3 regions of the Brevibacterium sp. FAM 24630 genome follow, and region 1 is predicted to be linked to each of the others. Evidence: riboswitches for the same ligand, from Rfam matches in the RefSeq annotation. Region 1 holds a riboswitch; each other region holds the start of a gene.

Region 1 (10,518 bases):
TGACCCCACTGTAGGTCACGGCACTCGGCAGATCTCTGCCGGTCGGAGATTTATCTCGACATCAAGATATTTTACCCGATGTGTGCGCTGGTTCACCAACAGGGTCCGATGCCTCTTCTGCACCGACCCCCGATATGGGACGATTGCCTCATGACCCGCACTGCATTGGACTTCGATGAGAACTGGTTCGACGATGCGGAGTTCGCCCGCCTGCGCAGACGGATCCCCATCCCCTACGTCAACGCGATCCCCGTGCGAGTCGGCGAGGCCGGCAACGTCGAACGCATCGGACTGCTGCTGCGCAGCCTCGAGGACGGAACCCTGGGCCGCGAGGTCGTGGGCGGGCGCATCCGCTTCCACGAATCGATCCGCTCCGCGCTCATGCGGCACGCCGAGAACGACCTCGGCCCGATGGCGCTGCCGGTCATCCCGCCGTCGATCTCCCCGTTCCACATCGCCGAATACTTCCCCACCGAAGGCTCCGGCCTCCTCCACGACCCCCGGCAGCACGCGATCTCGATGTGCTTCGTCCTCGAGGTCCGCGGCGAGTGCACTCCACGAGCCGATGCCCTCAGTCTCGACTGGCTGACCCCCGAGGAGACCCTGCGCCCCGATATCACCAGCGAGCTCTGCCACGGTCAGGATTTCATCCTCAAGGCCGCGCTCACCCATCTGGGCTTCCCGGTCTGAGACTGCGGTTCTCACAGACACCGTTTTCTACATTCCGTAGAATAACCTTGGTAGACTGGTGGCGACGCAGACGATACCGCTGGTCGGGGCCGTCGTCGGCGTCTGGGTTGGCCAGGCCCCGAGGGAGAGGTCCGAGATGTCTGCCCAGTCCCCAATGCCCGAGTCCCACACCCCCGAAACACGTCCGGCTGATGCCCAGCCGTCCGAGTCCGGTCTCAACCGAGAATTCGGCGTCCTCGTCGGCTTCGACGGCTCCGAACTCGCCGGTCTCGCGGTCCGGTGCGGCGCGCTGGAAGCCGAACGACGCAAGACCACGTTGACCGTCGTGACCGCATATCCGCTGCCGACGATGATCTACCCGAACATGGCGTCGATTCCCAGCGAGCCCGAGGACGCGATAGCGAAGCAGGAAGCGGAGAAGATCCTCGCCGAGGCGGTCGAACTCCTCCGCGATCATCCCGGAGAGAAGAGCTTCCGCACCGTGCCCGGCGATGCGGCCGGCTCGCTCATCGCGCTGAGCACCGATGCCGAGGTCATCATCCTCGGCGCGCGGGGCCGAGGCGGCTTCATGGGCCGCGTCCTCGGCTCGGTGTCCACCGCCGTGCCGGCTCACGCGCATTGTCCGACGATCGTCGTCCCCCACCATGCCGCGAACGCCGAGGCGGACGGACCGGTGGTCGTGGCCGTCGACGGTTCGGACACCGGCCGGGTCGCCATGGTCACCGCGGCCGCCGAAGCCGCCCTGCGCCGAACAGCACTCGAAGTCGTCGCGGTGCTTCCGGCGGGAGAGGAATGGCTCTACTGGTACCCCGAGCTCGAGCTCAGCTCCGAAGTCACGGGACGGCGGCAGAAGCAGATCGCTGCCGGACTGGAGGAAGAGATCGCGCAGCTGTCCGAGCAGTTCCCGGATCTCGAGGTGTCCTCCTCGGTGCCGGTCGGTGACCCCACGCAGACGCTCGTCGAGATCAGCGCCAGGGCGCAGCTGACGGTGATGGGCACGCGCGGACGAGGACGGTTCCGCAGCGTCCTGCTCGGCTCCGTCTCACGCGGAGTCCTCAATCATGCCGAGGGCACGGTGATGGTCGTCCCGAGCTGACAGCAACGGCACCTGACAGCGCGGCGGCACCTGAGGGTCCGCGGACCGGACAGCTCCGTGCCGGGGCCCGCTCTCCCCTGTTGTACAGTGGTGGCTACGACAGGGGAGCGCCGTCAGGGGCGCTGAGAGTGCAGAAGAAGCTGCAGACCCTCGAACCTGATGCGGCTAGGACCGCCGAAGGAAGTCGAGACTCTTCACCCCTCCTTGTATGAGGAGGCACAATGCCGAAAACCACCACACCGAAAACCACCTCCGCCGCGGCGACCGCACACACCAGGGCTCCGAAATCGAAGCAGTGGCGGGTCGTGGACTATGTCACCACCGCCGTGCTCGGCATCGCCGTCGGGCTCGTGTTCTGGGTGTTGGCGCTGAGCTGGAAGGTCCTCGAACTCGCCTTCCAGGCCTTCCCGCCCTCTATCGGGCTCATCGCTGGCCTGTGGGTCCTCGCCGGCCCCTTGGCCGCTGCGATCATCCGCAAGCCCGGAGCCGCGCTCCTGTGCGAACTCATCGCCGCCATCGTCGAGGCGGTCCTCGGCTCACACTTCGGAGCCACCGTGCTGCTGTCCGGGTTCATTCAGGGCCTCGGTGCCGAACTCGTCTTCGCCGCCTTCGGCTACAGGCGGTTCACGCTCTGGATCACCGCACTGTCAGGGGTCGTGGCCGCGGCGTTCATGGCTGTGAGCGAGAACATCATGTACAACGCCGAATGGCAGTTCGGCTATCAGGCGATCTACGCGGTGTGCGCCATCGTCTCCGGCCTCGTCCTCTCCGGCATCGGCGCCTGGTACGCGTATCGGGCGATCGCAGCCACCGGGGCGCTGAGCTCGTTCGCCTCCGGTCGCCTGCGCTGATGGCACTGCCGATCACGGCACGCGGATACTCGTGGACGCATGCCGATCGCGATACACCGGCTGTCGGGCCCCTCGACATCGACATCGCCGCGGGTGAGAAGGTCCTCCTCCTCGGCCCCTCGGGGGCCGGCAAGTCGACTCTGCTCCATGCCATCGCCGGCGTCCTGCCCGAGGAGTCCGGCGAATCCAGCGGTGAGCTCCTCGTCGGCGGCGAGGCTCCGAATCCTCGCCGAGGCGGCACCGGACTGGTCCTGCAGGATCCCGATTCGCAGGTGATCTTCTCCCGCATCGGCGACGATGTCGCCTTCGGGATGGAGAACCTCGGTCTGCCCGCCGAGACCATCGAGGCTCGGATTCCCTCGTCTCTGCGTGCCATGGGACTCGACCTGCCCGCCGAGCATCCGAGTGCGGCGCTGTCCGGCGGGCAGAAGCAGCGTCTAGCTCTGGCCGGCATCCATGCGATGTCGCCGGAGGTCATCGTCCTCGACGAGCCGACGGCCAATATCGATCCGTCTTCCGCGCCCGGCGTCCGTGATGCCGTCCTTGCCGTGCAGGCCGAGACTCAGGCGACCATGCTCGTCGTCGAACACCGCGTGGGGCTGTGGCTCGATCACGTCGATCGGGTGATCGTGCTCGGCCGGCAGGGAATCCTCGCCCAGGGCGCTCCGAGTCGGGTCTTCGGTCATCCGAATCTCTCAAGCGTTCTCATCGACTGCGGGATCTGGGTGCCCGAGGATCCCTCACGATCCCGCGATGACCGTACCCGGTCGCTGAGCGGATCCGGCCGGACCGATGGTGAGCCCGAACGGTCACGGGTCCTGTCCGACCGGGCGGACGACCGCCTCGGCGAGGTGCTGCTGCGCACGGAGGAACTCAGCGTTGCGCGACCGCGGATGCGCGCGCCCGCGGTCGCCGGCCTCGATCTGAGTCTGCGCGCCGGGCAGGCGCTCGGCCTCGTCGGCCCGAACGGGGCCGGGAAATCGACGACAGCACTGACCATGGCCGGGCTCATTCCCGAATTCGCCGGCGCGGTCCACGCCGAGGCAGAGCTGCGTGACGGACTCAGACGCACCCGCCCCTTCGCCTGGCCTTCTGCTCAGTTGGCCCCGCGCATCGGGATGGTCTTCCAGGAACCCGCGCATCAGTTCCTCGCTTCCAGCGTCGCCGGCGAACTCGAACTCGGTCCGCGACTGGCCGGCTGGTCGAGTGCCGAGATCGCGACACGAGTGGATGACCTGCTCGTGTCACTCGGTCTGGCCGAACTCTCGCAGACGCACCCGCAGAGCCTGTCCGGAGGAGAGAAACGGCGCCTGTCGGTGGCGGCCATGATGGCACCTCGACCGCGAGTCCTCATCGTCGACGAGCCGACCTTCGGTCAGGATGCGCTGACGTGGGCGGGACTGGTCGAGATGTTCCTCGATGCTCTCGCGCACGGATCTGCGGTCGTGGCGGTCAGTCACGATCAGGCGTTCCTCGAGGCGATCGGGGCCGATCTCCTCGATCTCGGCGACCACGGTGGTGGGGCCACGACTCTGTCCGCCGACGTCCAGGTCAGGGCCGGTGATCGCGGTGAGTAAACGACTCGTGCGGGTGCGCTCCTCCCCCACCGAGGCGGCCGTTCCGGATCCGGGCCAGCTCATTCCCGTCATGCGCAGCACCCTCGTGGTTCGGTGCAACCCGCTGACGAAGATCGGCGTGGCACTCATCCTCATGGTCGGGGCTCTGCTGAGCATCGATCTGGTCTCGGCCGGAGTCGTCTTCGTCTTCTGCCTTCTTGCCCTTCCGGCCACGGGTCTCGACCTGTCGGCCGCGGCGAAGAGACTGTGGTTCCTGCCTGCCGGCGCCCTGCTCGCGGCCTGGGGTACCGCCTTGCTGGCGGAGAAGACCGGACCCGTCGTCGTCGACTTCGGACCGATCCTATTCACCACCGGATCGCTGTCCGCAGCCGCCGCGATCTTCCTCCGGGCTCTGGCCCTGGCGATTCCGCTCATCGTGCTCGCCTCGACGATCGATCCGCGCGACCTGTCCGATGCGCTCATCCAACATCTGCGCCTGCCCGAGGTGGTCGTGGTCTCTGTGCTTGCCGCCTCGCGGCTCCTCGGACTCCTGGTCAGCGAATGGCAGGTGCTGTCGATGGCGCGGCGAGCCAGGGGTGTGGCCGGAGGTTCGCTGCTGCGGAGGACTCACAGCCTCTTCAGCGGGGTGTTCGTCCTGCTCGTAGTCTCGATTCGTCGCGCCACCACACTGGCGATGGCGATGGAGGGCCGTGCGTTCGGTCGTCCCGGCCGGACATGGCGCAGGCGCTCACACTTCGGGATCCGGGATCTCGTGGTCGTGCTCATCAGCCTGGCCGTCTGTGCACTGGCGATCGTCGCCGCGCACCTGCTGGGGACCTGGAATCCGATCATCGGCTGAAGCTGAGCCGAAGCGCTTCAGTCCCGGGCCGACGGGCCTGCGAGCCGGCTGAGGAAGTCCTTGCCGAAGGCCCGCCAGTCTTCGAGAGCGTCCGGGCTCGGCAGCTTCGAGGTGGTGAGGACGACGAGAGTCTTGTCGTCGCTCTTCGCCTCGGCGGCGACTTCGACCTTGATCCCGCCGTCGAGGTCCGCTCGCCAGAAGGAGCGCTTCGCGGTCTCGGAGGTGCGGGGTTCTCCCTCGAGGGCCGCTCCGTTGAGAGTGCCGTCGACGAAGGAGGCGAACTTCGCGATGAGGTCGCTGCGCTGACCGGAAATCGTGCGGGAGACAGCCACGTCGAAGGTGCCGTCGGCACGCTGCCCCGGCACCCGCCGACCGATCTCCTGCTCGTAGGCGACGACTGCACCTTGGACCCACCAGCCGTGGTTGTCGACTTGGCCTTCGAACTGCGGATAGAGAGCGTCGGCAAGTTCTCTGTGACTCGCCGACGCTCCCCCGGCCGCCTCGAGGCGAGCGCGGGTGTCCTCCCACTTCTCGCCGAGGGCGGTCTCGATCGCCGGAATGTTCATCCCTCTGGTCGCCATGGCAGAAGTCTAATCTCTGCGGCGCCCAATAGCGACGGTTCAGGCCGGTCCGGCGATCAGTCGATCTTGAGTTCGCCCATCTCGTCCCAGCCTTCGCCGTCGATCTTGCGGGAGATGATCTTCGGGGTCGAGGCCAGGTGCGGGCGCATCGCTTCGAGCCCGGCAGCGAAGTGATCGCTCGTGACATGCGGTTCGGCACCCTCGTCGGTGAATGCTTCGACGAGGACGAACTCGTTCGGGTTCTCCAGGCTCTTCGACCATTCGAAGAAGAGATTGCCCGGTTCGGCCCGGGTCGCCTCGGTGAAGGTGCGCACTGCCTCGGGGAACTTCTCGACGCTTTCGGGTTTCACGTCGTACTTCACAACGATGAAGATCATGGGATTCTCCTTCAGCTCTTTGGTGGATGGTTCGTCTTCAGCCTAGTTCGGTCGACCGCACGAATCGACTGGACGCAGCGAGAACGCCTCACAGTCGTGTGGCGATGAGGACGAGGAAGTCGCTGCCGGCGTCGAAGGGGTGCAGTTCCCAGGTGGAGAACCTCTGATCGACGAACATCCCGGTGGCCCTGAGATCGTCGGCGAAATCATCGAAATCGTAGCCGCGTCCGGCGCCGAACCCGGACACGAAGCGGCCGCCGTGCTTGAGCGTGGACTTGATGTTGCTCAGGGTCTGCCGGCGGGAGGCCGGGTCGAGGAAGGCGAGCACATTGCCGGCGCAGAAGGCCACGTCGATCTCATCGATCCCGGTCCCTGCGAAATCGAAGTCGGCGAGATCGCCGGTGTGCCATTCCCCGCTTGGGTAGTCCTCCTCGGCGACGGAGATGAGGAATTCGTCGAGATCGACGCCGTATACAGTGTGCCCTTCTTCGATGAGCAGACCGCCGGCCCGCCCCGTGCCGCAGCCGGCGTCGAGGATCCGAGCTTCGCGCGGAGCCATCGCGTTGACGAGTCGGGCCTCTCCCCCGATGTCGTGCCCGGCGGCGACCTGTTTGCGCCACATCTCGGCATAGTTCGCCGAATGCTCGGGGTTGACCCTGCGGACCTGGTTCCACTTGTGATCGAAGCTCATGGCCTCATCCTAGGACGATTTCACAGCTCCCGACGTCGAGGTCGGTGCTCACACGAACACTTCGGCGATGACCGCGGCCACGGCGCTGACCGGATCGCTCGGGTCCGGGGAGGTGAGCACGATGATCTCACGCCCTCCCGCCTCGGCGACGGGATGCAGATCGACATCGGGCCCGCTCAGGGACATCATGATCGGCGTCGCCAGGGTCAGGCCCAGCCCGGTCCCTGCGAGTGCAAGGGCGACCGCGGTGTCGGTGACGATGTGCGTCTCCTTCGCATTGATTCCCAGCGCCGAGGTGGCCAGACGCATCGCTCGGCCGAAGAGCTCCTCGGCCGGCGGGAGGATCCAATCCGCCTCGGCCAGTTCCGTCTCCCCCGGTCGAGCCCGGCCGGTGGGCACGACGATGCCGAAGTCCTCTTTCGCCACCGCCTCCCAGCTCAGCCCGCGCATCGGCGGCAGCGGCACCGCCGGATAGTTGATCCCGATCCCCAGATCGATGACTCCGTCGATGACGGCCGCTGACATCGACTCCACATTGATCTCCCGTGCCCGGACCTCGATGTGCGGGTGGCGCTGCGCCAACCGGTGCACGACTTGCGGCAGCGCTGTCATCGATGCGGATCCGAACACGCCGAGGGTGACGATCGCTTCGCTGCGGAAGTCGCGGCCGAGCATCGCCATCTCGGCCTGCTTCTGGGCGGCGAGGATGTTCCGTGCACGCGGCAGCAGGGTGCGCCCGGCCTCGGCGAGGATGAGCCCGCGGCCGCGGCGGACGAACAGTTCGGAGTCGACGACCTTGCGCAGTGCGGCGATGTGCTGGGACACCGCGCCCACGCTGTAGCCGAGGTGGTCGGCTGCGCGCGTCATCGATCCCAGTTCGGCCACCGCGACGAAGGTGCGCAGCTGCCCGAGTGTCCACGTCATGGAGGCATCCTAGCTGTCTTTAGGTTTCCTCAACAGAGTGTTCACAAACTCTCTCTTGTCCTTAACTGTGAGGGCGAGCACAATGGGGGAAAGTCGCAGTCCGCCGACATCGACGTCGGCGTCTTTCGCCTCTGCGGCGGCCAAAGGCGGTCGCCGCGGGGGCAGACAGGGAGGTCACAGTGGAGATCCCGACCGCACCGAACACGGATCCGACCACGCCCGAAGGGGTACCGGCGAGCGCATCGGTGGTCATCATCGGCGCGGGAGTGATGGGCGCGGCCATCGCCTTCCACCTGGCCGAACGAGGCGTCGAAGACGTCGTCATCGTCGAACGCGACACTCCCGGCTCCGGTTCGACGTCGAAAGCGGCAGGAGGTGTGCGCTGCCAGTTCTCCGACGAAGTGAACATCGCCTTGGCCGCGCACGGCCTCGAGGTGCTGCGGAACTTCGAAACCGATTTCGGAGTCGACATCGACCTCGTGAGCAATGGCTATCTGTTCCTCCTCGACTCCGAGGAGTCCGCGCAGGCCTTCTCCGAGAATGTGGACCTGCAGCAGCGGATGGGACTCGACTCGCGCATGCTCACCGTCGCTGAGGTGGCCGAACTCGCCCCGTACGTGAACACCGAAGGGCTCGTGGCCGGGGCGTTCAACCCCGGTGATGGCCATTGCACCCCCGAGGCGGTCGTGTCCGGGTACATCACGGCCGCTCGCGAACGCGGCGTGCAGGTGCTCAAGGACTGCGAGGTGACCGGATTCGAGACCTCAGCCGGACCCGACCGTGAGGTCACCGCGGTGGTGACGGACCACGGCACCATCGCCTGCACCCAGGCCGTGTGCGCGGCCGGTGCCTGGTCCGGACTCATCGGAGACCTGGCCGGGGTCGATCTTCCGGTGAAGCCGCTGCGACGGGAGATCATGGTCTCGGAACCGGTCGACTTCGACACGACCGGGATGCCCTTCACCATCGACTTCACGACCAGCTACTACGTCCACCCGGAAGGTCCCGGTCTGCTCTTCGGCTGCCCCGATGAGGTCGATGACTGGTCGTTCAATGACAAACGGGACCCGAATTGGCTGACCACCCTGGCCGAACGCATCGAAGCCCGCACGCCCGCGCTCATCGATGTGGAGGCCAAACGCGGGTGGGCGGGACTGTACGAGATGACTCCGGACCACAATGCGCTCATCGGTGAGGCCGAAGAGCTGACGGGATTCTTCTACGCCTGCGGGTTCTCCGGCCACGGTTTCCTCATGGGGCCGGCCGTCGGGGAGGTCGTCGCCGACCTCATGACCGGCCGCGCCCCCTTCGTCGACGTGACCCCGATGGACAAACGCCGTTTCATCACCACCGGACTGCGCAAGGAGCTCAACGTGGTCTGAACGCCCCACCCCACATACCTTCCTGCACCACCGTCACCGAAAGGACAGCAATGACCGCACTGCCCACCGACCAGACCATCTCCGACCTTCTCACCGCCGGACTCAGCGCCTGCGGCGTCGACCGATCCGTACTCGAAGGGTCGGTCGCCTCGGCGCATCTGCCCGCCCGCTCCCCCATCACCGGCCAGAGGCTCGGCACCCTCGCCGCCGACACCCCGGAGACGGCGGCAGGGAAGATCGGTGCCGCCGCCGAGGCCTTCGCCTCCTGGCGTGACGTGCCGGCGCCCGTGCGCGGACAGCTCGTCCAGAGGTGGGGCCAGCTGCTGAGTCAGCACAAGGAGGATCTCGCGAAGATCATCACCGTCGAGGCCGGAAAAACCCCCTCGGAGGCAGCCGGCGAGGTGCAGGAGATGATCGACATCTGCGAGTTCGCGCTCGGCCAGTCCCGACAGCTGTGGGGCAAGACCATGCCCAGCGAACGACCCGGACACCGGCTCATGGAGACCTGGCACCCGCTCGGCGTCGTCGGCGTCATCTCCGCGTTCAACTTCCCTGTGGCCGTGTACTCCTGGAACACTGCCCTGGCCCTGGTGGCCGGGGACTCCGTGGTGTGGAAGCCCTCGGAGAATGCCGTGCTCGCGGCCTTGGGCGCACAGTCTCTGCTGGCGCGGGCCGCCGCCGAGGTGGGGGCACCAGAAGGGCTCGTCCCGGTCCTCGTCGGAGGCAGGGACATCGGTGATGCGATGGTGCGTGACGAACGGGTGGCTCTGGTCTCGGCCACGGGATCGGTGCGCATGGGTCGTGAGGTCGGGCCCGTCGTGGCCGAGCGCTTCGGGCGGATCCTGCTCGAGCTCGGCGGCAACAATGCCGCCATCGTCGCGCCGAGCGCCGATATCGAACTGGCTCTGCGCGGTGTCGTCTTCGCCGCCGCCGGCACCGCCGGGCAGCGCTGCACGACCCTGCGCCGGCTCATCGTCCACGAATCCATCGCCGATGAGTTCGTCGACAAGATCGTCTCGGCGTATCGGACGCTGAGCATCGGCTCACCGACCGATGACGGTGTGCTCGTCGGCCCCCTCATCAACGCAGGCTCCTTCGATGCCATGCAGGCCGCCCTCGAACAGGCCACGGCCGAAGGCGGCGAGGTGCTCTGCGGCGGAGCACGGGTGCTCGCCGAGGAACGGCCCGATGCCCACTATGTCGAACCGGCGGTGGTGCGGATGCCCGCACAGACAGCGGTGATGGAGTCAGAGACCTTCGCACCGATCCTCTATGTCGTGACCTATTCGGATCTCGACGAGGCGATCGAGATCCACAACGGGGTCCCGCAGGGCCTGTCCTCGGCGATCTTCACCTCCGAACTGGCCGAATCGGAGAGATTCTTCTCTCGGTCGGACTGCGGCATCGCCAATGTCAATATCGGCACTTCGGGTGCGGAGATCGGCGGAGCCTTCGGCGGAGAGAAGGAGACCGGCGGCGGCCGCGAATCCGGCAGCGATTCATGGAAGGCC
Region 2 (10,518 bases), on a different contig from region 1:
GGCGGCTCGTGGCAAAGGCGAGTGGTACACGGCGTCGATGGGAAGATGCGCCAATCGCTGACCCAGCAGGCGGGCCTGTTCGTGCCCGGTGTCAGTGAGGTTGCCGAACGCGTCGGCGTCACCGTGCCGGGCAATGTAGAGATACCTGGTTGCCATGAGTGGGTCGGGAGCATCATGACGATGCTCCCGCTCTCCTTTCAGTCGGGGGTAGGGTTTGGGGTCAAAGAACGGTCACAGTTCCGGCTGTCCCGTCAAGCGTGATTCGGTCACCGTTCTCGATATGGGCAGTGGCGCCGTCGATGCCGAGCACGGCAGGGATGCCGTACTCGCGGGCGACGATCGCGGCGTGCGAGAGCGCGCCGCCGGTCTCGGTGACGACCCCGGCGGCGACAGTGAACAGCGGCGTCCAAGCGGGACCGGTGTACGGGCAGATCACGATGTCACCCGCGCGGACAGTCGGGAAGTCCGAAGGCCCGCGCACGACACGAGCCGCCGCGGTGACGGTTCCGTGAGCACCCGGAGTGCCGCTCAGCACCCCGGCCTGATCGGACGAATCATGAACCTTGCGGGCCGGAAGCGCGGCGGTGATCGGACGTGCTTGAAGAATCCAGACAGTGCCGTCAGCAACCGCCCATTCAACGTCTTGCGGCCCGCCAAGCGCAGTCGCGATCCAGCCCAGGTCGGCCAAGGCTGTGACCGTGGCGTCGTCCAGGGTGCGCGCGGATTGCCGGTCGGGGGCGACGGCACTGGTCGCGACACCGCCGTGCTCGTGATCCAGGTCGACACGGGTCTGCTTGCTTCCCGCCGAGAAGCCGACGATCCCGTCCGGGGTGACCTCGTAGGCGTCGGGGGCGACGGTACCGCCCACGACTGGCAGACCCAGCCCCCAAGACGCTTCGATCCGCGTCGGCTCATCGGCGTGCTGAGGGGTGAACATGACTCCTGAGACATCGGCCTCGATGACCGGCTGCACGAGCACTGACATGCCCGAAGCCTGCGGCGACGTGTCACCTGAGCGAGTCCAGTAGTCGCCCACTCGCGTGGCGCGGGCCGAAGCCCAGCAGGTCGCGACCGCCTGGCACACATCGTCTGCGCCGCGCACGCCGAGGACGGTCTCGTACTGGCCCGCGGCCGACGCCTCTGCGCTGTCCTCGTCCGTCGCCGATGACCTCACGGCCACCACAGGGTCGCCCATCCGCGCCAGTTCACGGGCAACCGCATCGCGCAACGAGCGCCCGACCTCGATGCCGGTCCGCTGGATGCCGCTCGGCACGACGAACCCATCGGGTACCGGCAGCCCCGCGCGCAGCAGCACTCCGAGCGTCGCCGCTTTCCCGCCCGTGTCCGTCCGGCTCGCCTCGGAGAGCGTTGTGAGCATCACACCACCAATCAATGAAGTATTGACAACAGTGTGTTGATCGTAGCAGGATGGGTGGCATGGAACGCAAGCACGACCTCGAACGACCCGGCCCCGCCGACCATGCGCAGGCCGAGCGTGAGCGCAACGCCCAAGGCATGCTTCTCGACAAAGGTGCAGACCAGTTGGAGCCGCGGCCGTGGCGACCTGAACCGGCTCCGCCGTCAGCGGTCGAGCTGACGCAGTACGCCCTGTGGCGTTCATCCGAACTGACCCCGGATGAACTCCTGGGAGCGCTCTCGTTGCTCCCGGCCGCTCGCGCCGAGGTTGAGAGCGTGGAGATCGGTCTGCTCTTCGCAGCTCGCAACGAGGGGCTGACCTGGGCGCAGATCGCCGAGGCGATGGGCTTCCGCTCGCCACAGGCGTGCCAGCAGTACGTCAACCGCCTTAGCGCCCGGCAGGACAAGCGAATATGACCCATCATTCCGCGGCATCACTACTCGTGCTGCACGCCGTGCGGCTCGTGGGGTTCGCCGACAGCGAAGCGGTTGCCGAGCGTGCAGGAACGAGCCACGCCGACGCGCTGCGCCAGTTGAGCGTCGCGGAACATGCGGGGTGGGTGCAGCACGTCGCGTTCGCCGACCTCGATGGGTGGTCGCTCACCGACTTTGGCAAGGCGGAGAACGAGCGCCAACTCGCGGCAGAGCGCGTGAGCGCCGACCCCGATGGCGTAGTTGCGTCCACCTACCGGGTCTTCCTCCCGCTCAACGCTCGCTTGTTGCGAGCGGTCACCGACTGGCAGATCAAACCGACCGAAACGCATCAGTTCGCGCCCAATGATCATTTCGATCGCGCATGGGATGGGCGGGTTCTCGAAGAACTGACGGCCCTCGGAACGGAACTTGCTCCTTTGATCGAGAATCTATCTGCCGTTCTCGCAAGGTTCGACGGCTACGTCGCGCGGTACGAGTTGGCGTTACGCAGGGCCATGAGCGGGGAACTTGACTGGATCGACAAGACCGACATCGACTCCTGCCACCGCGTCTGGTTCCAACTCCACGAAGACCTCGTCGCAACCCTCTGTATCGACCGACGAAATGAAGCATAGGCACCGCGACATGAACGCGATCGAGACATGGGAAACTGGTAACGGCGTGGTTGAGTTTCCCGATGGCCGCCGGGTTCGAGGGCGTGGCCTACTCGCGCCGCTTCCCAACGGACTCGATCCTCAGTTCGGGTTCTATCTCCTGGGACGCGCCCCGCGTATCGATCTCTGGCCACACCGCTGGGTTCTATGGCAGGACTTCTCCCTCCCGACCTCCACGGCTGACGCCGTCGCAGCACTCCATGAGGCGTACGAACGAGCCGCAATCGAACGGGTCGAGATCGCCTGCGACGGCGGCATAGGCCGAACGGGAACGGCCTTAGCCGCGCTCGCCATCATCGGTGGGGTACCCGCCAATGCCGCCGTGGCCTGGGTAAGAAAGAACTACCATCCGCAAGCGGTGGAAACCCCGGAACAACGACGCTGGATCGGCAACGTCTCCTCGCAATTGAGAACATAATCACTACTCATTTCTGCTTTCATCATGGCGACAGCAAAGGCGAACGACCCCGATTAACATAATGCGATCGATACTGAACCGTCTATACACAGAGAAAGACACCCCGTAGTCCTGCAAAAGTACGAGCGTCCTGATTGGCCTGATTCTGCGCTGCTCAGCCTACTCGGATGCGGACTTACCGCTTCCAGGAGGCGGCTTGAGCGAGGTCGAGCCGAGTCCGTGCCAGTAGCTGTTCCCTGATCCCGGTCAGGGTGGTCAGGTAGCGTGAGGTGATGGTCGGACCCGAGCCGTTGCGTGAACAGGGGGCGTGGTGGCAGCGCCCTCTGAGGTGGGTGAGTCGTTTCCGCCAGGATCCTGGCACGGCGAACCTGCGCACGTATGCGTCGCTGGTCGAGGGCATCGTCTCCCAGCGCGCGTCGCTGCGTTGCTTCACTGACGACGATCTTCTGAGACGTTCGGCTGGGTCCGTGTCGATCAGTTTGGACGATGATGACGAGCTGGCGCGCTTTCTCGGCGTGGCGAGTGAGGTGGCGCGGCGTCGGCTGGGGTTGGAGCCGTTCGAGGTGCAGCTGCTCGCCGCCGTGAGCATGCTACGCGGCCGGGTAGTCGATATGGCCACGGGCGAGGGCAAGACGCTGGTCGGGTTCCTCGTGTCCGCCGGTCTCGCCGCGGCCGGCCGGCGCGTGCACGTGCTTTCGGCAAACGACTACCTGGCGGGCCGAGACGCCGATGCCGGAGAACCGTTGTTCTCCGCGTTCGGCCTAACCTGCGCTGCGGTCGTCGACGGAATGGGTCAGCCGGATCGCTCCGAAGCGTACCGGGCTGACGTCGTGTACGCGACGGTGCACCAGATCGGGTTCGATCTGCTGCGCGACCGCCAGCGCCTCCCCGAGGCACGGCGGCTGGTGCCGGGATTGGACGCCGCGGTGGTCGATGAGATCGACGCCGTGCTGCTCGATGACGCGATGGTGCCGCTGGTGATCGCCGGCGACGCCGACCCGCAACCAGAAGAAGCATCTTTGGCGCAGGTCATCGCGGAACTGACCGAGGAGGAGCACTATCAGGTCGAGGGCGACCGGCGCAGCGTCGCGTTCACCGAGGCAGGTATCGCTCGTGTCGAATCGGCGCTCGGCATCGATGACCTATATGCGCAGGAGCATGTCGAACTGTTGACGGCGGCGCATGTCGCACTGCACGCGCACGCGCTGGTCGAACGCGACGTGCATTACCTCGTCACCGATGGACGGGTGCAGCTGGTCAACGATGCCCGTGGCCGGGTCGCGGATCGTCAGCGTTGGCCGGACGGTCTCCACGCCGCCATCGAGCGCAAAGAGGGACTGGAGGTGACCGGGCAAGCTGAGATCCTCGACCAGGTGCTCGTGGAGACAGTCGCCCGCGGCTATCGGACCCTCACCGGGATGAGCGGCACCGCCCTCGAAGCGGCCGAGCGCCTCGCCGAAGACCTCGACATCAAGACCGGGGTCATCCCCACCCACCGCCCCTGCATCCGCGAGGACGCCGCAGACCGGCTGTTCGCCACCGTCGAGCAACGCGACACCGCCGCAGCCGACGCCGTGCGTGCAGCCCATGATGCGGGACAGCCGGTGCTCATCGGTACCGGCAGCGTGGCCGATTCTGAGCGCTTCGCCCGATTGCTCGCCGAGCTGGGTGTCGAAGCGCGGGTGCTCAACGCGAAGAACGACGCTGCCGAGGCTGAAATCATCGCCCGCGCCGGCGAGCACGGTGCGGTCACCGTGTCCACACAGATGGCCGGCCGAGGCGTCGACATCCAACTCGGTCCAGGAGCTGCCGAGACCGGCGGCCTGCTCGTCATCGGGCTCGGACGATACGACTCCGCGCGCCTCGACCGGCAACTGCGGGGCAGGTCGGGCAGGCAAGGCGACCCCGGCAGGTCCGTGTTCTACACCAGCCTTGAAGACGACGTGGTGACCGAACAGCTCCGCATCAGCGACCAGCCCCGCTCCATCGCCCCTGACGGGCTGATCGGTGATCGGAAGTTCGCGCGTCTCTACGAGCACTCGCAGCGCGTCGCCGAGGGCAAATTGCTGCAGCTGCACCGCACCACCCGCAGCTACCACACCATGACCGACCAGCATCGACAGGCGATCCTGGATACCCGCGAACGCCTCCTCACCGAACCCGACGCGCTCGATGACTACCTCCGGCAGGTTTTCACGGATACTCCCGACCGGGCGGGCGCATGGGCGGCGCAACGTCGCCGCCTCGCCATGGAAGTCGTGCTCTACCAGCTCGACCGCGCCTGGACCGATCACCTGAACCACCTCGCCGCCGTCCGCGAGGGCATCCACCTGCGAGTTCTGGGTAGGCAGAACCCGCTGGACGAGTTCAATCGAATCGCCGGCGGCTCGTTCCGTAGCCTCGGCAGCGACACTCTCGCAGCAGTCCGGCGGGTTCTCGACAACGCACCCGACGACGCCACCACCCTGGGGGATCTCGGCCTGCGCCGCCCGTCATCGACCTGGACGTACATGGTCACCGACAACCCATTCGGCTCCGAAGCAGACCGCGTGGTCGCCTACCTCGGAAACTTCATCAGGGGCGGCAGACCACCGTCGATCACGTACACCTGACCGCCAGCCCCAACCACCGTCCGCTACTCCGCCAGCGAAGCTTGGCGCGCTCACCGACGCGATCGATGACGACCGCTCTCTCTCGACACCGTTGACGCGGTATTACACCGAGGAAGGAACCCCGTGGGCCTGCAAAAGTAACACGGTCCTGATCGGTGCTTTCTGTTCACAACCTTACCGACAGCCTGAGCTAAGACTTGTTGTCTCGCCCGGCGGCATGGCGGGCGACCTTAGCGCGGTTGCCGCATCGTTGCATGGAACACCAGAGGCGCTGCTGCGAGCGTGACCGATCGATAAAACGTATTCCGCACCTCTGGTGCGAACACACCTTGATCCGTGACTGTTCTCCTTGGGCAATAATCGAGATTGCATCTGCCGCGAGCACTCCAAACACGTTCTCTATCGATGCCATTTTGGTTATGACCAACTCAGGGTCTGATTCGTCAATCTCCTGACGCGGAGCCGCAGCAGCCCATCGGTTGACCAGCAAAATGTGCCGCGAATGCAGCGCTGTTTGAGGGACAAGCAAGGCATCAATACTCTCACGCAGATCAAGGCAGTCGCTCAGATCCTGGTCCGTGATGGAGGTCTCGACGCCGAACCCAGATTCAGGTGGAACGAGCCGGGCTTGCCCTGCCCACACCCTCAGTGTTTCCGGGGAGGTCAGTGTCTCGCGGGGCGTCGTAGCCCGGTCTCGCAGTGTGTTGACGAAATCGAGCGCCACTGATCCGCCGTAGAACAGCCAAGGCTCGAAACGCTGTGATGCAGTCACAGACCTCATTCTATGAGCTAACCCTTTTATGCGGTTAGTATCGAATTGTGATTGATGTTCTGAGCTTGCCTTCGATTCGCCTGCACTACACGCTGTCAGGGAACACTGACCCGAATGCTCCGACGGTCGTGCTCCTGCATGGCTGGCCGCAAACCTCAGCCTGCTGGGATCAGCTCACCCCGCTCCTGCCAGACGCCTATCGGGTCATCGCCCCCGATCTGCGCAGCTACGGGCTCAGCGACAAGCCCCAGGGCGGGTACTCCAAACGTCGCATGGCTGCCGACATCGTGGAACTTCTCGACGCACTCGACGTCGAACGTTCCCATGTGGTCGGCCACGACCGTGGGGCACGAGTAGCGCACAGGTTCGCGCTCGACCAGGCTGACCGGATCAGGACGCTCGCGGTCTTGGATGTCGTGCCCACGCATGCGATGTTCCAATCCGATACCGCGACGGCGGCCGGATTTTTCCACTGGCTCTTCCATATGCAGCACGACCTCCCCGAGGCAATGACATCTGGTCGGGAAGAAGAGTATCTTCGCTATTTATTCCATCGATGGACACTGCGGCGCGACCGTCTCGAACCGATGATCGGTCACTACATCGAGTCCTTCAAGCAACCGGGCGCAATGCGGCTCATCGCATCCGAGGGTGTAGCTGGTTTCTGAAGCCTCCTGATTCGAGGAGGCTGCGGGCGATGTAGTTGGTGAGGTTGCGGAAGCCGAGGGCCGAACCGCGTAGGTGCTCGAGTCGGCCGTTGATCGCCTCGGTGGGCCCGTTGCTGGTGCCGGGGCGATCGAAGAACGCCAGGATGTCGTCGGCGCGTTTGGTCAGCGTCCGGCCGAGCTTTCCCAGCTCGACGAGGGTGTCTGGGACCGTTGCTCTGAGGGCTGCGATGACCTGCTCCATCATCGTTCTGGCTCTGGTCCGGTCGGGTTCTCGATAGGCGGCGATCATGGCCTGGTAGATCTCCCAGGTCGCCTCGACCGCAGCGTGCGGGTGGTGGGTGAACAGGGCGCTGAGGCGTTCGCATTGCCGCTCGGTCAGCAGCTTGGTCCCGGTGTGGAGGGTGCGGCGGGACTTGTAGAGAGGGTCGTCTTTGCGGCCGCGACGCTTGTGGAGCTTCTGCTGGATCCGGCGTCGGCAGTCGTCCAGAGCGTCTCCGGCCAGGCGGACGACGTGGAAGGGATCCATGACTGCGACCGCTCCGGGGAGGACCTCGCTGGTGGCCGTCTTGAACCCTGTGAACCCATCCATCGCGACGACCTCGATGCAGTTCTTCCACGCCTCGGGGCGGGCCTCCAGCCAGGCCTTGAACGCCGCCTTGGAACGGCCCTCGACCATGTCCAGCAACTTCGCCGGCCCGGTCTTGTCCCTGGTGGGGGTGAGGTCGATGATCACGGTGACGTACTTGTCGCCGCGGCGGGTGTGGCGCCAGACGTGTTCGTCGACGCCGATCACGCGGACTCCGTCGAAGCGGGCCGGGTCATCGATCAGCAGCCGCTTCCCCTCGGCGAGAACGGCGTCGTTAGCGGTATGCCAGGCCACGCCCAGCCCGGCGGCGACCCGCGCGATCGAGAGGTGGTCGATGACCAGGGCTTCCAGCGCCCACCGGATCCCGCCTCGGGAGAGCTTCGCCCGCTCTGCGGCCGCCGCGGTGGTGTCTTCGCGCCAGTGGCATCCGCAATGGTCACACCGGTAGCGGCGAATCCGCACCAGCAACGTCGTGGGCCTGTGACCGAACGGCTCATGCGCCAGAGACCTGGTGATGGAGCCCCGCGAGGTCGACCGCGCTCCGCAGGCCCTGCACCACGGATCCTCCTCGGCGAGCCGGCACTCCAGCACCGCCCGCGCGGCAGTGAGCCTCTGGCCGACCACGACCAGGCCAAGCTCCTCGAGGCGGGCGAAGGTCGTCAGGTCGGGGTCATCGAAGGTAGCGTTGAGCATGTCGAGGTCTTCCAGATGGTGAGTGTCAGAACTTCCATCTTCGGGAGACCTCGACGTCTATCCCGGCACCGACGCGCCCACCCCGCGTTCCGCATCCACCCCCTCAGCTGCGAAGAGCCGTCAAAGGTAGCGTTGGGCATGTCGAGGTCTTCCAGATGGCGAGCGTCAGAACTTCCATCATCGGGAGACCTCGACGTCTATCCCCGCACCGACGCGCCCACCCCACACCCCGCGACTACCCCCTCAACTGCGAAGAGCCCGCAATGCATGCGGGATTCGAGGACTACCGAGCGACCTGGGAAGACCTCGATCACGATGAACACGACCATCAGGTGGGGTACCGGGTCACCGTTCCCACGTTGGCCCTTTGGGGAGATCACGGGCTCGCGGCCCAAGCTCCAGTGCTGAGTAAGTGGAGAGACTACGTCGAAGAAACCCGAGATAGCACGTCTCTCCTTGAAGGTGGCATCATCGAGAACTGCGGGCATTTCGTACCGGAAGAACGCCCTGAATCTCTCGCTATGCGACTGCGAGACTTCTGGGATCGTCACGAAACGATCAACTGACAGAACCCGCATTGTGTCGCACTGCATCTACCAGGAACCCCGTGCGGTTCCAAAAGTAGTTGTCCTCTTTCCGTCGTTCGGTATCATTCAAACGTATTGAGATAGTTCAAGAGCTTTGCGCGAGCCGGAAGGCAGTCTCGGCAACTTCGCGCACATCAAGACTGAGTGCAAGGTCTCCGTGTTCGAGGTCTTCGATTGAAAACCAGCGTGCTTCCAGCGCGTCATCAGCTGCCACGGGTACCCCGGTTCGCCAGTCGCACCGCACCGCGACGAGGACGAAGTGCTGGAGGAGGGTGCCGGAGTCGTCGTGATGGAAGGCATCGACAGCGGTGAACACCTCGCGTGCCTCACCGTGCACGCCGGTTTCCTCATGCAACTCGCGTAGGGCGGCTTGCTGAATTGTTTCGCCGGTTTCGATTTTCCCCCCAGGGAAGCCCCACCGCCCGACATCTGGCGGGTTCGCGCGACGCACCAGCAGCACGTCGCCGCCACGGATGACTGCTGCGATCGTCGCGACGATCGGACGGGACGGAGAGGTGGAAGCACTCACTTGGACATTCCTTCGCTAGTTCGAACTAGAGCAGGTTCGACGGGTGTGATCTCAGCCGCAGATCCCGTGCAGCACCCCGTGTCACGTCACACCAGTCTACCGAGGATTTGTGCTGCTCATCGGTCGCTGGCTCTTTGCGAGGGAACGTTTATCCGAGGTCTTGCGTTCACTCCCGCCGCTTTTTTCGTGTACTGACGGAGGTGCGGGTTCCGTGCAGCAGGAGTGGAGGGCGCCGATGCCGCCGGCCGATCTCACCCGGAGCCCCTCAGAGGCTGGTAGTCCTCAGCGTCTCCGTGCTCCTGCCGACCGCATGGTTTTGTACCAGGATGGGGCCGTGGTCGGCTGCCCGTGTTGGTATTTGATCTTTCTATATGGTCCCTGACACCGTGGGCTGCACCGATCTGGTTCAGTGTCGGCGAATCACCGTCGACAGCCCCCGCCAGGATCTGCCGTGCTCCTGACCATCGGCGGCCCTAGCGTTCCACGGGAGTGCTCCCAGTTGTGGCCGAATGCGTTAGGGTAGTGGGCAGTGACACGGGGTGCCGCACCCAGCGGCTGAGATCACACCCGTCGAACCTGCTCTAGTTCGTACTGGCGAAGGGAATGTCCGGATGACTTCAGCGCGTTCGAGATACCGATCCAGGTGTCCGCTTTCGGCGTGCCGTCATGGTGATCGACTTTCTTTCGCAGTGGAAGAAAGCGAGAGTTCATGTCTGTCTCATCATCCGCGGTTCTGCTCGGTGAGCTGAGGGCGCAGACCCCGTTGGTGCAGTGCATCACTAACTCGGTGGTCACGAACTTCACCGCGAACACCTTGCTGGCCATCGGCGCGGCACCGGCGATGGTCGACATCGTCGGCGAGGCCGGACCGTTCGCCCGTGTCGCCGGGGGCCTGTTGGTGAATCTGGGAACGCCGATCCCGGAGCAGCGTGCGGCGTCCGAGGAAGCGGTCGCCGTGGCGAACGATGCGGGCACGCCGTGGGTGCTCGATCCGGTCGCGATCGGGTCGCTGCCCATCCGGACAGCTCTCGCCGAGAAGCTCGCCGCCCAGCACCCGTTCGCGATCCGGGGCAACGCCTCCGAGATCCTCGCGCTCGCGGGGGCCGGAACGGGTGGCAAGGGCGTCGAAAGTGCGGATGAGACCGAGGC
Region 3 (10,518 bases), on a different contig from region 1:
GGACGAGAACAGAGGCGAACAGTGGGGCGAGAATACGGCGCATGGATTCCTTCTCAAGTAGTTAGGCGAGCCTAGCTTAACTCATTTTTCGGAATCCGTGATCTTCAACCCGGCGACGTCCATCTCGTCGAGGGCGACGACGCCGGAGGCACGGCCGGTGAGGATGCGGTGGATGAGCCACAGGAGCAGGAACGCCGGCAGCCCGGCATAGGCGCTGGCGACCTGGAGCAGCTGCCCGTTGACGATGGCCTGCACGTTCTGGCCGATGATGACGACGATGAGCATGATGAGCGCGATGACCGGGCCGATCGGGAACAGCGGCGCCCGGTACGGCAGATCGTCGATGCTGTGGCCTTGGCGCACATAGGCACGGCGGAAGCGGAAGTGACACCAGGCGATGCCGACCCAGACGATGAACCCGGACAGGCCGGAGACATTCATCAGCCACGTATAGGCACCGCCGTCGCCCATGATCTCGGTGAGGAATCCGAACAGGCCGATGACCGCGGTGGCCAGCAGTGCCATGACGGGGACTCCGCGCGCGTTGAGTCGGGCGAACATCCTCGGCGCGGTTCCCTCTTTCGCCATGGCGTAGAGCATGCGGGTCGAAGCGTAGAGACCGGAGTTGCCGGCAGACAGGATCGCGGTGAGGATGACGGCATTCATCACACCCGCGGCGACAGCGATTCCGGCGCGCTCGAAGACGAGCGTGAAAGGTGAGGCCGTGATGTCCTCGTTGTTCGCCGAGGCCAGGAGCGAAGGGTCGGTGTAGGGCAGGAGGAAGCCGATGATGATGATCGCGCCGATGTAGAAGAGCATGATGCGCCAGAACACGGTCCGGATGGCCCGGGGCATGTCTCGGCGCGGGTTCTCGGATTCCCCGGCGGTCACGCCGACGAGCTCTGTGCCCTGGAATGAGAAGCCGGCGATCATGAACACGCTGACGACCGACATCCACCCGCCGACGAACGGGGCCTGCCCCGTCGTCCAATTCTCCACCCCCGGCGAGGAACCGCCGATGATGCCGATGATCATGAGTACGCCGAGGACGAGGAACGCGAGCACTGCGGTGACCTTGATCGCGGCGAACCAGAATTCGCCTTCGCCGAAGGCCCTCGCGGATAGGAAGTTGAGACCGCCGAGGAGGATGAGGAAGCTGGCCGCCCAGATCCACGATGGCACGCCGGGGTACCAGAAGGACATGATGACTCCGGCGGCCACGAGTTCGGCAGCGAGGGTGATCGCCCAGTTGAACCAGTAGTTCCAGCCCATCGCGAAGCCGAAGGAGCGGCTGACGTACTTCGCGCCGTAGGTATGGAAGGAACCTGCCACCGGAAGGTGCGTCGACATCTCCCCCAGCGACTGCATGACGAAGAGGACCATGACACCGATGGCCGCATACGCCAGCAGGGCACCGCCGGGTCCGGCTTGGGAGATGGTGCCGCCGGATCCGAGGAAGAGTCCGGTGCCGATGGCTCCGCCGATGGCGATCATCTGCAGGTGACGCGACTTCAGCCCCCGTTTGAGTTCGCGGTTCTCCATCGCCGAGGCGGCTGCTGTTTTCATCGTGTCCCTTGACTGTCGTGCGACCGGCGTCCCGTTCGGGCCCCGGCCATTTTTACCACATTCAGTTGTCGGAGCTGCGCACCTTGTCCGTTCCAGCCGGGTGCTTGAGCAGGTCGATGATCGGTGCCAGTGCGGCCTTGATGCTCACCAGTCGGAAGAGGAGTTCTCGCGGACCGGTCAGGATCTTGGGCAGGTGGAACATGAGGCCGGCCAGTTGTCGAGAGGTGGACTGTGCCTGTTCGACTCGGGGCCGCTGGACGGCCTCGTAGCGGGCCAATGAGCAAGAGCTCCTTCTACCACGTCATCGACTCCAAAGAATCACTGTTGTCACTGGTCGTCGATGAGCTTCGGGAGCAGGCGAGGAAGGAGTGGACTCCCCCGGACCCGAGCGATTTCGCCTCTGATTTCTGGGCGACTGCGGCCGACATCTTCGACGATGCCCTGCATGTCTGGCCGCAGAGTCGGGCCCTCGAACTGCTGTGGCGGATCGTGCATGCCAATCGGGCCGATCCCGGTGTGAGCAGTCTTGACCACGACTACAGGACGTGGATCTCGTCGGTGTTGGAGGTCGGACGGGAGACAGGCGCCGTCGATGCGGACTGCCCGGCAGACCTCCAGGCCCTGGCGGCTGCGACCCTGTTGACGGCCTTCGACGAATCGGCGCTGCGGCAGGTCGACGGCGACAGGCTGACCGGCGGCGACCTCGAGGCTGCCGCCGGTCAGCAGTTCCGTCTGCTCAAACGTCTGCTTCAGGCGTGAGGCGCCAGCCCGGTGCCTCGTCGGGCAAATCGGCAGCTGTCGGAAGCCCTCTGGCCAACTGCGGCCCGAGGTCGGAGATATTCCGGGCGCCCATCAGCCCCATGGCAGTCAGCATTTCGGTCCGGATCAGGTCGATGGCCCGCTCCACCCCGCGCTGTCCGCCGGCCATCAGTCCGTAGAGATAAGCCCGGCCGATGAGTACGAAATCCGCTCCGGCGCACAACGCGGCCACGACGTCGGTACCGGACATGATTCCGGAGTCGAGGATGAGCTCCATCTCCTCTCCGACCGCCGCACGCACCTCTGCCAGCGCGGTCAGGGAGTCGGGAGCGCGATCGAGCTGGCGCCCTCCGTGGTTGGACACGACCAGGCCGTCGGCACCGATGGACCGGGCCCTGCTGGCATCCTCGGCGGTGAGGACGCCTTTGACGAAGAGTCGGCCCTTCCACTGCTCGCGGATCCACCTGAGGTCATCGAGATCAAGCGTCGGATCGAACATCGTCCGCGTCAACTCGGCCAAGGACTGCGAAGAGCTCGACAAGGAGGCATACTTCGGCGGTTCGGTCGTGAGGAAGTTGAACCACCAACCGGGTCGGTAGGAGGCGTCCAGAATCGTTTTGAAGGTCAGCTTCGGCGGAATCGAGAGTCCGTTGCGGTTATCGCGCAGACGCAGTCCCGTGATCGGAGTGTCGACGGTCACGAGCAGGGTCTCATATCCGCTGGCCTGGGCGCGCTGAAGCAGGTCGAGGCTGCGTTCGCGGTCCTTCCACAGATAGAGCTGGAACCACCGCGTCGATCCCGGTGCCGCCTGCGCGACCTCCTCGATCGACCGCGTGCCCATCGTTGAGAGGGAGAAGGGAATGTCGGCCTTCGCCGCGGCGCGAACTCCCCCGATCTCCCCCTCGGAATGCATCATCCGCGTGTAGCCGGTCGGGGCGATGCCGAATGGCAGCGCAGTGTCCTGACCGGCGATCGTCGTCGATGTGTTCGGAACGTCGACTCCATGCAGAATCCGCGGGAGGAGTTCGACGTCGGCGAAGACCTGGCGATTCTTGCGCAGCGTGTGCTCGTCGAGCGCACCTCCGTCGACGTAGTCGAAGGGCGCCGTCGGCGTCACCCGTTTCGCGATGCGGCGAAGGTCCCAGATATCGGCGGCGGATTCGAGTCTGGCCGCGACGCGATCGAACCGGGGCGGCTCGAACTGCAGCAGCGGGGCAAGCTCTCTGATGTCGGGGAATCGACGCTTCATCTCTCTCCTAGCTCACGATCGCGGAACCGCCAGTCTAGGCACGGAGTCTCGGCTCCGGCCGGGCCGACCGCGATGCGAACCGCGCCGCCCGGTTCCACGCGTTGCGGGGCGGAGATGGCATCATGGAGGTGATGTCTCAAACGCATGTGTGGTACGTCAGCTACGGTTCGAACATGGCTCGTGATCGGCTCGCCTGCTATCTGCAGGGCGGGCGACCACCCGGAGCCCAGGTCACCTATCCGGGAGCACGGGACACGACTCTGCCCCGTGCCGAGGCCGGAATCGAACTGCCTGGCACGATCTACTTCGCCGGAGCTTCGAGAGTCTGGGGCGGCGGAATGGCCTTCTATGACCATCACGTGCCCGGCCCCACCCCGGCCAAGGCCTATCTCATCACCGCCGCACAGTTCGCCGATGTCGCATCCCAAGAGATGAATCGGCCCCCGGCCGCCGATTCCCCGCTGGAGCGCCTCGTGTTCGACCTGCCCGCCGGTACCTCGCATTCGGTCGGCCCCGGCGGATATGAGACTCTCATCGTCCTCGACACGCTCGACGACGTTCCGATGGTCACATTCACTGCTTCGCATGGTTCGGCTGACATCGAGCACACTCAGCCCAGCGAACCCTATCTGGCGATGCTGCACACGGGAGCGGCCGAGGTCAGTGCTGCTTCCGGGCTGCACCTGCACGCAGCTGCACAAGCGTAAGGTCGAGCAGCGGGGTCCGGACTCCCAGCCCGGCGGCCTTCGTAGCCAGATCGCCGAGGATGTGCTCGGCTTCGCTGTCCAGACCCGCAGTGACGTCCCGGTAGAGGGATGAGGTGAACGCCGACCCCTCCTCGGTGAGCATCTTCACCGTCACGGCGTGCGACTTCTCCGACACCGGGTGCCCGGCGGCGTTCGCCACGGCTTCGATCTCGTCGATGATCTGCAGCACCTGATCACGTCCGCCGGCGCTCATGATCGCGCCCACCGGGGCCCGGAAGAGGCAGGTGACGACGCCGGCGGCAGCGATGAAAGCCCATTTCTCCCACAGCCCGTCGATGATGCCGTCGATGACCTGCAGCCGGTACCCGGGCACGTCGAGAGCCGCGGTGATCGGGGCGGGCACCGCCGTCCCGTCGAGGTCGCCGATCGTCATCACGGACAGGTCGGTGAGCTGATGGACCGCATCGTCCTTGATCGTGCCCACGATCTTGACGAGCCCGCCGAGCACCTGCCCCGGGTAGTCCTCCGCCAGCCGATCGATCTGCGCCATGCCGTTGAGGAAGGGGATGATCTTCGTCTCCGGACCGACGGCAGGGCGGATGTCGGTGAGCACCGAGTCGAGTCCATTGGCTTTGACCGCGATGATGACGAGGTCGAACGCACGCGGAGCCTCGTGGAGTTCGGCCGCGGTGAGCACATTCACGGAATTCGTCCGGTCTGCGTCGGGTGAGACGAAGCGCAGTCCGGCGGCGCGGATCCGCTCCGCCTTGGCCTCGCGGAGGAGGAAGGTGACGTCGCGGCCGGCCTCGAGCAGGTAGGACCCGAAAGCCCCACCGGTGGCTCCGGCCCCGGCGATGAGGATCGCGGGTCCGTCGGGTCGGGCATTCGTCGTCTCGGTCATTCCAGCGCCTCCTTGAGTTCCCGTGCGGCCGCAGCGGGGTCCTCTGCCGAGGTTATCGCACGCACGACCACCGCCCGGTTCGCGCCCGCTTGCCGGATCGCCGTCAGCCGCGGTCCTGCCGCAATCCCGCCGATGGCGAACCAGGGTGTGCTCACCGAGGCGGCCACCTCGGTGAGCAGAGACCTGCCCACGGCCGGTCGGCCGGGTTTCGTCGGCGTCTCCCACACCGGTCCGACGCAGAAGTAGTCGACCTCCGGATCCGCCTCGGCGGCGAGCGCCTGGTCCAGGGAATGGGTGGAGCGGCCGAGGATGACGTCGGGGCCGAGGACGGTGCGGGCCTGGGCGCTGGTGAGGTCGCCCTGTCCGACATGGAAGACGTCAGCTCCGGTGAGGAGTGCGACATCGGCACGGTCATTGACAGAGAAGAGTTTTCCGTGTTCGGCGGCGATGTCGCGCAGCACTTCGAGGGCGGCGATCTCGGCTTTGGCCTCAAGGGTCTTGTCGCGAAGTTGGATGATGTCGACTCCCCCGGCATAGGCGGCCCGAAGGAAGTCGGGCAGATCCCCTTCGTCGCCTCTGGCATCGGTGCACAGGTAGAGCGTGGAATCTGCCAACTGGGCTTCCCGTCGGGCCCGCAGTGTTCCGGGCCTTTCGGTGCGCGGTGGAATATCTGTGGTCATGGTCATAGAGTAGAGGAGTTCGCGGGAGCCTCCCAACGAGGCTGAGAGGGCGTAAGAGCCGACCGTCAGACCTGATGCGGGTTATGCCGCCGGAGGGAGAATCCATGCACGTCATCGTCGTCGGCGCCGGAATCATCGGCCTGGCCACGGCTTGGCATCTGCGCCGCCTCGGTGCAGTCGTCACCATCATCGATCCCACCCCCGCCCAGGGAGCCTCCCATGCCGCGGCGGGGATGATCGCCCCGGCCGCCGAAGTGGTGTGGGGTCAGACTCCCCTGTATCCGCTGATGCGATCATCCGGTGAGTTGTACCCCGGGTTCACTGCCGAGGTGGCGAGCGCAACGGGAGCCGAGCTGGGGCTCAATTCCACCGGGACTCTCGTGTGCGCCGGCGACCGGGCCGATCTGCAGACCCTGCGGGAACTGCGCGGGGCCCAGTCAGCAGCCGGGTTCACCACCGAACTCATCTCCGGGTCGAAGGCCCGGGCGGTCGAGCCCTCTCTGGCCCCCTCGATCATCGGCGCCGTGGACATCCCCGACGACTGGTCGGTCGATCCCCGGCGACTGAGCGCGGCGCTGCTGTCGATGACCACGGAGACGCTTGTCCGAGAAACAGTCACCGAGGTGGTTCGCCGTGGCGAGACGACCATCGGAGTCAGACTGGCCGACGGGCGCAGTCTCGAGGCCGACCAGGTGGTGCTGAGCACCGGCAGCGCATCGATCACCGGTGCTCCGGTCCTGCCCGTGCGACAGGTGTGGGGTGATGTGCTCCGGTTACGGACCCAGGCCGAGCACACTCCCCTGCTCACTCGCACCATCCGTGGTTTGGTCAACGGTCGGGCCGTCTACCTCGTTCCGCGTCCGGACGGTGAGATCGTGCTCGGGGCCAGTTCCCGTGAGGACGGTCGATCCGCCACATCTGCCGGGGCTGTGCACCGTCTGCTCCAGGACGGTCAGCGCCTCGTCCCCGGCATCCTCGACTGTGACATCACCGAGGTCACGACTCGGGCCCGCCCCGGCTCCCCCGACGATCTGCCGTTCATCGGCCGTGCCGACGACGGCTGTGTCGTGAGCACCGGGTACTTCCGTCACGGAATTCTGCTCGCCCCTCTCGGCGGACGGTTGGGGGCCGAGCTCGCCCTCGGGATCTCCCCGGACTGGTTGCCCGACGGTGCCCTCGATTCCGTCTCCCCACATCGTTTCTCCGAGGCGGCGCCGGTGTCGAATGCCTGATGCCGTGTTCACCCGCCACCTGTTCAGCCCCGACCATCATCACTTCGAAGAGGAGCCCGATATGACCCGATCCGCATCGACACCCCGAGCCGCCCATTCACCGTCCATCGTTCTCAACGGGGAACGCCGTGAGCTCACCACATCCTCGGCGCTCGACCTCGTCGCCGAGGTCACCGGACGGCAGCTGCACAGCGACGGAACCCCGGCCGACGGAGGACGACTGGGCATCGCCGTGGCCGTCGACGGCGAGGTCATCCGTCGCGGCATGTGGTCCGACTTCACTCTGTCCGACGGGCACACCGTCGACATCGTCACCGCGGTGCAGGGAGGCTGAGATGACCTGGACGATCGATGGTGTGGACATGACCTCCCGGCTCGTCATGGGCACCGGAGGGGCGAGCTCGCTGAGCATCCTCGATGCCGCTCTGCAGGCCTCGGGGACGGAACTGACGACTGTGGCGATGCGTCGCTTCGATGCGCAGTCACGTGATTCGGTATTCAAGCTGCTCGACCGCTTGGGCATCCGCATCCTGCCGAACACGGCCGGATGCTATACCGCCCGGGATGCTGTGCTCACGGCGCAGCTGGCCCGGGAGGCACTCGAGACGAATTGGCTGAAGCTCGAAGTCATCGCCGATGAGGACACCCTGCTGCCGGATCCGATCGAACTCTTCACCGCCGCCGAGGAGCTCGTCCTCGACGGCTTCACCGTCTTCGCGTACACGAACGACGACCCTGCACTGGCCAAACGCCTCGAAGATGCAGGAGTGGCGGCGGTGATGCCCGCCGGTGCGCCCATCGGCAGCGGACTGGGCATCCTCAACCCGCACAATATCGAAACCATCGTCGACCGGGCCGAGGTGCCGATCATCCTCGACGCCGGTGTCGGCACCGCCTCCGATGCGGCCCTGGCGATGGAACTCGGGTGCACCGCGGTGCTTCTGGCCTCAGCGGTCACCCGCGCTCATGATGCGCACGCCATGGCCCGGGCGATGTCCCTGGCCGTCAAGGCCGGGCATCTGGCCGCCGGTGCCGGACGCATCCCGAAGCGGCCGCTGGCGCTGGCGTCCTCGCCGCTGGACGGAATGGTCGGATCACGATGACCGCCGCCGACTCCCGATTGGCTCCGCTGGTGGCCCCCGGGCCACCGCTGTCACCGGAGGAGATCGCACGCTACTCCCGTCACCTCAGCCTGCCGAGTTTCGGACTCGAGGGTCAACGGCGGCTGCGGGCCGCCTCGGTGCTGGTCATCGGTGCCGGCGGACTCGGCTCCCCAGTGCTCAACTATCTGGCGGCGGCCGGGATCGGATCGATCACGATCGTCGACGATGATGTGGTCGAGACCTCGAATCTGCAGCGCCAGATCATCCACGGCACGGCCGATGTGGGCCGGTCGAAGGTCGAATCGGCCGCCGCCGCACTGCACCGGCTCGACCCGGATCTGACCGTCCGGACGATCGAGGGCCGTCTGAATCCGGACAATGCGCTCGACCTCTTCTCCGGACACGATGTGGTCCTCGACGGGGCCGATAACTTCGCCACCCGCTACCTGTCCAATGATGCCGCTGAGCTCACCGGCACGCCGCTGGTGTGGGGCACGATCTTCCGGTTCTCCGGCCAGGTGAGCACCTTCGTGCCCGGCCACGGACCGATGCTGCGCGACCTGTTCCCCGACATCCCCGACCCTGATTCGGTGCCCAACTGCGCCGAGGGCGGGGTGCTCGGTGTGCTGTGCGGGACCGTCGGTTCCGCGATGGCCACCGAGGCGATCAAACTCATCTGCGGCATCGGCACACCGTTCATCGGCAGGCTGCTGCGCTATGACGCTTTGGCCGGGGAGTATTCGACGCTGCGGTTCTCCCCCGATCCCGATCGGCCGACCGTCACCGACCTCACCGAGGTGGCCGCCGCCTGTGCTGTCACCGCATCCACGAGTGCCGCGGCCGACGGCTCAGCGGCCGGAGTGGAGGAGATCGACCCGGCCGAACTGCTCTCGCTCGGGGACACGACGGTGCTCCTCGACGTCCGGGAGGACTGGGAGCGGGCGCTGAGAGTCATCCCGGGCAGTCTCCATCTGCCCTTGGAGCGGATCCGCGAACACGGCTGGGACGCCGTCTCCGAGGTGTGCGACTCTGCGGCCGAGGGGCCTGCCCGGCGCGAGGTCGTCGTCCATTGCAAGTCAGGGGTGCGTTCGGCCGAGGCAGTCTCTCTGCTCACGAAGGACGCACCGCCCGCGATGCGGCTGCGGTCCCTGGCAGGCGGGATCGACGCCTGGGCGGCCCAGGACGAGACCGGCGAGGACGCTGCCGGCCGCTTCTCCTGAGCCAGACGCACCCGAGTCAGGCGCACCCGCGTCAGGCACTCCTGAGTCACGCACAGGCACGTCCGGACAGTCGTCGACGGAGACCGCGTTCACCGGCTCGCATCACGAGTGCGTGCATGAGCCCGGACAGCGGCCGCAGCGCACGGATGACCGGGCGGGTGGTCGTGACACACCACAGCGAATCGATGTGCGTGGACGAGCCATGGGGCGTCAGCGTCCACACTCCTTCGCCGCGCAGATCACCATGGGCGCTGAAACTGATGCGCCTCGGTGCGTCGACGTGTTCGGCGGCGATGGTGAAGCACAGCGACATGCCGATCGGGGTGCGCACCTGGATGTCGGCCCGGCTGCCGGGGATGATTCGGTCCTCGAACCAGTGTGCTCCGGCCAGGCCCGGCCACCACTGCGGCCAGGCTTCGACTTCCTCCAGGACCGCCCACACCGACTCTCTCCCGGCTTCAACCGTCCACCGGTCGTCGAAATGGAATGGAGCGGATTCCCCGGCCCGCTGTCGCACATGTTCGTGGCTCATGGTACGACGGTAGTGTGAAAGACGTGAGTGAGGAAAGCAGTGTCAGCAGCCGCCGCCCCTCCCCCTTGGGCGGTCGCAAACCGACGAAGGACGACCTCGCCGCGTTCGCCACGGATGATCCGAATGCGATCGATGACATTCTGCCCGGCGATTCCTCCGGGTTGAAGATGCTCATCGTCGGCATCAACCCGGGTCTGTGGACGGCCGCGGTCAACGCCCCGTTCGCTCGGCCCGGCAACCGGTTCTGGCCGTCTCTGCATCAGGCGGGCCTGACCGACCACCTCGTCGATGCTTCCCGTGGACTCGACCCGGCCGATGAACAGCAGCTGCTGCGCCGCGGCATCGGTCTGACCAATCTCATCGGGCGGGCCACCGTGCGTGCCGACGAACTCTCCCGCGAGGAGCTGCGTCATGGTGCCAGTCACCTCATCGACCGGCTCGCTGACATCCGTCCGCGTGCGGTGGCGATCGCCGGCATCACATCGTTCCGGATCGGCTACCGGCAGCCGAAGGCGCAGTTCGGTCGGCAGGACACCTCGCTCATCGACGGCTGGCCCCGAGAGGTCGCC

Evidence for each region. A riboswitch is a leader RNA that binds a small molecule or an ion and turns the genes downstream of it on or off. The one in region 1 is predicted to bind thiamine pyrophosphate.
Region 2: linked by a shared signal. The riboswitch ahead of ACPUD7_RS09410 (NUDIX hydrolase) and the one ahead of ACPUD7_RS14690 (ECF transporter S component) in region 1 are both predicted to bind thiamine pyrophosphate.
Region 3: linked by a shared signal. The riboswitch ahead of thiO (glycine oxidase ThiO) and the one ahead of ACPUD7_RS14690 (ECF transporter S component) in region 1 are both predicted to bind thiamine pyrophosphate.

The regions. Positions count from the first base shown of each region.
Region 1 covers NZ_JBNBZD010000022.1:44,897-55,414, reverse strand. The annotation lists gene ACPUD7_RS14700 (DUF4916 domain-containing protein) at 151-690, shown strand; gene ACPUD7_RS14695 (universal stress protein) at 827-1,786, shown strand; TPP riboswitch at 1,878-1,986, shown strand; gene ACPUD7_RS14690 (ECF transporter S component) at 2,008-2,637, shown strand; gene ACPUD7_RS14685 (ABC transporter ATP-binding protein) at 2,637-4,214, shown strand; gene ACPUD7_RS14680 (energy-coupling factor transporter transmembrane component T family protein) at 4,207-5,052, shown strand; gene ACPUD7_RS14675 (hypothetical protein) at 5,070-5,633, opposite strand; gene ACPUD7_RS14670 (putative quinol monooxygenase) at 5,690-6,010, opposite strand; gene ACPUD7_RS14665 (class I SAM-dependent methyltransferase) at 6,099-6,701, opposite strand; gene ACPUD7_RS14660 (LysR family transcriptional regulator) at 6,750-7,625, opposite strand; gene ACPUD7_RS14655 (NAD(P)/FAD-dependent oxidoreductase) at 7,805-9,007, shown strand; gene ACPUD7_RS14650 (aldehyde dehydrogenase family protein) at 9,058-10,518, shown strand, end outside.
Region 2 covers NZ_JBNBZD010000010.1:38,536-49,053, reverse strand. The annotation lists gene ACPUD7_RS09455 (histidine phosphatase family protein) at 1-156, opposite strand, end outside; gene ACPUD7_RS09450 (PEP/pyruvate-binding domain-containing protein) at 221-1,378, opposite strand; gene ACPUD7_RS09445 (DNA-binding protein) at 1,438-1,833, shown strand; gene ACPUD7_RS09440 (transcriptional regulator) at 1,830-2,465, shown strand; gene ACPUD7_RS09435 (protein-tyrosine phosphatase family protein) at 2,476-2,922, shown strand; gene secA2 (accessory Sec system translocase SecA2) at 3,195-5,534, shown strand; gene ACPUD7_RS09425 (CGNR zinc finger domain-containing protein) at 5,725-6,306, opposite strand; gene ACPUD7_RS09420 (alpha/beta fold hydrolase) at 6,354-6,974, shown strand; gene ACPUD7_RS09415 (ISL3 family transposase) at 6,943-8,253, opposite strand; gene ACPUD7_RS09410 (NUDIX hydrolase) at 8,926-9,369, opposite strand; TPP riboswitch at 9,360-9,458, opposite strand; TPP riboswitch at 9,895-9,990, shown strand; gene thiM (hydroxyethylthiazole kinase) at 10,079-10,518, shown strand, end outside.
Region 3 covers NZ_JBNBZD010000006.1:45,021-55,538, forward strand. The annotation lists gene ACPUD7_RS06390 (iron-siderophore ABC transporter substrate-binding protein) at 1-43, opposite strand, end outside; gene ACPUD7_RS06395 (amino acid permease) at 82-1,566, opposite strand; gene ACPUD7_RS06400 (hypothetical protein) at 1,628-1,843, opposite strand; gene ACPUD7_RS06405 (hypothetical protein) at 1,843-2,325, shown strand; gene ACPUD7_RS06410 (alpha-hydroxy acid oxidase) at 2,303-3,574, opposite strand; gene ACPUD7_RS06415 (histone deacetylase) at 3,706-4,281, shown strand; gene ACPUD7_RS06420 (2-dehydropantoate 2-reductase) at 4,235-5,182, opposite strand; gene thiE (thiamine phosphate synthase) at 5,179-5,862, opposite strand; TPP riboswitch at 5,874-5,977, shown strand; gene thiO (glycine oxidase ThiO) at 5,967-7,094, shown strand; gene thiS (sulfur carrier protein ThiS) at 7,087-7,428, shown strand; gene ACPUD7_RS06440 (thiazole synthase) at 7,430-8,197, shown strand; gene moeB (molybdopterin-synthase adenylyltransferase MoeB) at 8,194-9,417, shown strand; gene ACPUD7_RS06450 (SRPBCC family protein) at 9,464-9,949, opposite strand; gene ACPUD7_RS06455 (mismatch-specific DNA-glycosylase) at 9,973-10,518, shown strand, end outside.